One region of the Clostridium sp. CTA-5 genome, then DNA from elsewhere that is predicted to be linked to it. Evidence: a T-box and tRNA genes for the amino acid it is inferred to sense, from the RefSeq annotation. Region 1 holds a T-box; the other holds one or more tRNA genes.
What was found. A T-box is a leader RNA that pairs with one kind of tRNA and senses whether it is charged. The one in region 1 lies ahead of argS (arginine--tRNA ligase), so its partner is inferred to be a tRNA-Arg.
Positions count from the first base shown of each region.

Region 2: it encodes a tRNA-Arg, which carries the amino acid that the T-box ahead of argS (arginine--tRNA ligase) is inferred to sense. The anticodon was not compared.

Region 1 is NZ_BAAAAT010000004.1:150,781-152,983, reverse strand. Features, by position in the region: gene argS (arginine--tRNA ligase) at 1-1,316, opposite strand, end outside; T-box leader at 1,719-1,951, opposite strand; gene ACYUET_RS10310 (Ppx/GppA phosphatase family protein) at 2,117-2,203, shown strand, end outside.
Region 2 is NZ_BAAAAT010000014.1:52,227-54,429, forward strand. Features, by position in the region: gene ACYUET_RS17570 (hypothetical protein) at 111-572, opposite strand; tRNA gene ACYUET_RS17575 (tRNA-Arg) at 998-1,072, opposite strand; gene ACYUET_RS17580 (DUF6483 family protein) at 1,425-2,099, opposite strand; gene ACYUET_RS17585 (cation-translocating P-type ATPase) at 2,086-2,203, opposite strand, start outside.

The DNA.
Region 1 (2,203 bases):
GATAATATTTCTTTCCAATCAAATACTATATCTTTCTCTCTTGAGTTCTTTAAATAAGTAAAGATAATAGCTCCAACACCTATTTTCTTAGCTACTTCCTCTTTATTTTCAAGATTTGGATTCTTTTCATTAATAACTTCTAAAGTCTTTTCAATTGATTCTCTTATTAAATCATCAAGTAAAACAACTTCTCCTTTTCTAGTTGAAAGCTTTCTATCTGCAAATTTAACTAATCCAAAGCCTACATGAACACAATCTTTAGCCCATTCATGTCCTGCAAGTTCTAACACTTTAAATACTTGTTTAAAATGTAGTGCTTGTGGACTACCAACTACATAGATACTCTTATAAAAATCATAAGTTTTCTTTCTGTACATAGCTGCTGCTAAATCTCTTGTTGCATATATAGATGCTCCATCACCTTTTAAGACTATACATGGAGGCATATTGTAATCATCAAGCATTACAACTTGTGCTCCATTACTTTCTACAAGCAATCCCTTATCTTTTAATTCATTAACAACAACATCCATTTTATCGTTATAGAATGCTTCTCCTGCTAATGAATCAAATTTTACACCTAATATATCATAAACTCTTTCAAATTCTTTTAAACTTAAATCTCTGAATCTTTTCCAAAGAGCTTCAGCCTCTTTATCACCTGTTTCTAGCTTTTTAAAATACATTCTTCCTTCATCTTCTAAGCTAGGATCTTTTTCAGCTTCTTCATGGAATTTGACATAAATTCTTAAAAGTTCATCAATAGGTGATTTTTCTAAAGCTTCTTCATCTACCCATCTATTATAAGCTGATATAAGCTTACCAAATTGAGTACCCCAATCTCCTAAGTGATTTATTCCTTCAACATTATATCCTTCTTTTTTAAACATTTTATATAAAGAATTTCCAATAGCTGTTGTAAATAAATGTCCAACATGGAATGGCTTAGCTATATTAGGAGAAGAATATTCAACACACACTGTTTTCCCTTCACCTATATTCGATTCACCATATTTATCTCCATCTTTCATTATCTTTTCAATTGTATTTTCAGCAAATATACCCTTATCTACAAAGAAGTTTAAATATGGTCCTAAATTTTCAATTCTTTCAAAACCTTCTTTATTGATAGATTCTTTTAAAGTTTCTGATATCATATTTGGAGCTTTTCTCATAACCTTTGCAAGTTGAAAACATGGGAATGCATAATCCCCCATTTCTGATTTAGGTGGTATTTCAATAAGCTTTTCTATCGTATCAAGTTCTAAATCTACATGTTCTTTAATTAATTGTGCAATTTTATTTTTATAATCCATATTTATCCTCCTCAGGGCATTTCTAACATAACTTTGATTATAATGTTATATACTTTTGATTTATATTTTAAAAATGTATATATTTATTTTATATATATGTTCTAATTAAATTAATACATTTATGATCTTTTATATAATTTATATAGAAAATTATATCTTTAACCAACAATATCGACTTAGAATCATATATATCATAAATTTTCTATATAAGAGTTATCAACAAATTTTATTTTTTAACCATGAACCATTTTTAAACATAGTGCAAGATTAATTATGACACATATTATTTATTTTTTATCCTTTAAATTATATTTTTAAACTCTATTTTAAATTACAATTTAAATTGCCCACAAATTCTTTATTAATATAAATTCTTAAAGAAAAAAAATCCCTCTCTTAAAATTAAGAGACGAATTATCCGCGGTACCACTCTAATTGTGTTATTATTTAATAAAGTATTAAATAATAACACCACTTAACTTTTAACGCAAAGTTATTTGCGGTCTTCCTTACTTTAATGAATTTCAGGTGACTTCTCCAAGGCTCTTTTCCTATTAATCTATCCACAAGGCTCACACCATCTCCTTATTCGCTTTAGGAATCAATTAACGTACTCTTCTCTTCTCAGAATTTTTCCATATTAATCTTTATTTATTATACAAATGATAGATAATTTTGTCAATGTAAAAATTATAAAAATTAAATCGATTCAACGTATTAATTATTTGATAAATGTTGTATAATCTATAGTAATATTTAATAAAATAACAATTATTATAAATAATATGAGGAGTTATAAAATGAATAAAATAGGTGTTATTTATATCGGTGCTAATTCTGTTAAGTTTACACTGATGAATGTTATGAAAAATGGTTATTATAAAATT
Region 2 (2,203 bases), on a different contig from region 1:
ATCTAAAAAACATCAGTAATATTAATTAGAATACTTATAATTACTCTAAATTAATATTATTGATGTTTTTTATCACTTTTTAAAATTAACTGAAATAATAAAAAAATCTCTTATTTAACAAAATATATATTCACTAACTTTGACAATTCATCATTTAATGCTAATTGAACTATCTTACCATTATTTAATTCGAAATTATACTTTTGTAAATTATCTATACTAGTATTATAAAATTTTCTTATTCTTTTATTATTTGATTCTCCACCTCTTACCATATAAGCTTGTCTTAAACAATGCTTGTCTATTTTTATAGCAATCTTTCTTCTACTCATATTAAAAATTCTAGTTACACTTAATGTTCTATCAAAAAATTCATATTCATAATCAACATAACTAAACATGCTTATTAAAAATAACGCTATTCCTAAAATTATTAACGCTACTGTTATAAGTATAGAAATAAATATCATAAACAATGCTAGTATAAAAACAACTATAGAAACTTTTTTAGCAACCTCACTAGCTTTATATGATTTATTTGAGGGAATAAACTGTTCTGCAAATATATCCATATAAAATCCTTCCTTTCCCAACCCTTTTTATCTTTATGTTATATTACTCTTTATTTACCAAAATATTCTAAATACTAATAAACAGTATTAATAATATTCTTATTTTTTAAGTTGTATATAGCTAATATTTTAATAATTATCTTTTAATTTAAAATCAAAAAAAATCTTACCTCATATTAAAATCTAATTATTACTAAATTTGTATAACATAAACTTTTTTTTACAATTCTATTTTAATTGATTTATCTAAAAATTTCATTATAAATTTTAATTAAACCATTCTCTTATATTCTAATTCTATAATAAATATATTACATTTAAGATTTTTACATTATATTTATTATTTAAAATATAGCGTATTGAATATTTAGACAATAAAAATACAATAAAGCCACAATTATTATAATCAATAATTGTGGCTTTATTGGTATCCCCAGTAGGAATCGAACCTACATCTGTCCCTTAGGAGGGGACTGTTCTATCCATTTAACTATGAGGACACATGTTTGTTGAAATTACATAATAAATTGTATTATACTTGCTATTTATTGTCAAGTAAACCATGTCCTTATCTATTTAACACTATGTTTTCAGTAAATGTTGATATTATGTATAAAAGCCAAGTGGCATTGGAATTTGCTTTTTAGAACTCTTAAGTGAAAGTCAAAATTTTATATTTTGTTACTTGAACTTACTCAGTGAATGTATATGAGTCGAGTTTCCTTTTAGTCTTACAATTACTTGCTTGTCATCAATCTTTGATTGGGAACATGCATTAATTGGACTAAACTTTATTTTAGAGTTCTTAAAGTAAATTCCTCTGTCCATAAGCGTTATATCATAATATCAACACTATTTTAAAACATTCCTATTATCTAATAACTTTTTAAGTTCTAAATAACTATCTTCTACTTCTTCTATTGGAAGATTTCCTTTTATTAAAATCTCTCTACTCTTTTGTTTAAGTCTAGTATAAAACTCTATTCCTTCTTGTATGATATTTTTATCATTATTACTTTTTTCAACCATATAAAATATCATATCTTCTGCCTTATCGAATTTTTCAATTAACTCATAAAGTTTTATTACTCTCTTATCATCTTCTAAAGGAAGGTCATAATTACTCAATACATCTAAAAGCATTAAAATATCTTCATTATATTTTTTAGTTTCAATGTCTTCTTCTTCATAAGCTTGATAAAATGCTTGTAATGACTTTTGATAGTAGATTACCATCTTATTATCATCTTTTTCTTTTGAGCAAACAATCCCTTGAAGTTGCAATAATTCTCCTAGCGCTATATATTTCCAAACATTAAAATAGCTATCTCTACTTATTATGTCTTTAATACTGTTAAATGATAATGTATCTATAGTGTCTATTTCTAATCCTACTAAAGTTTTTAATTGCTTATTTATTACATGTTTAGCACTTTCAAAGTCATGATTTAAAATTTCCTTATTTACCTCTTCTTTTACTAAATCTAAGCTATGCTCCATTTCTTTCATATAATCATTTTTTAACACCCTTATCACCCCTACAAATTATCTTATACCTATGCTTAAATTTATTATTAATCTTTTTTCTTACAAAATCCACTATTTTAGTTATTAATGGCCCTGATGCCACT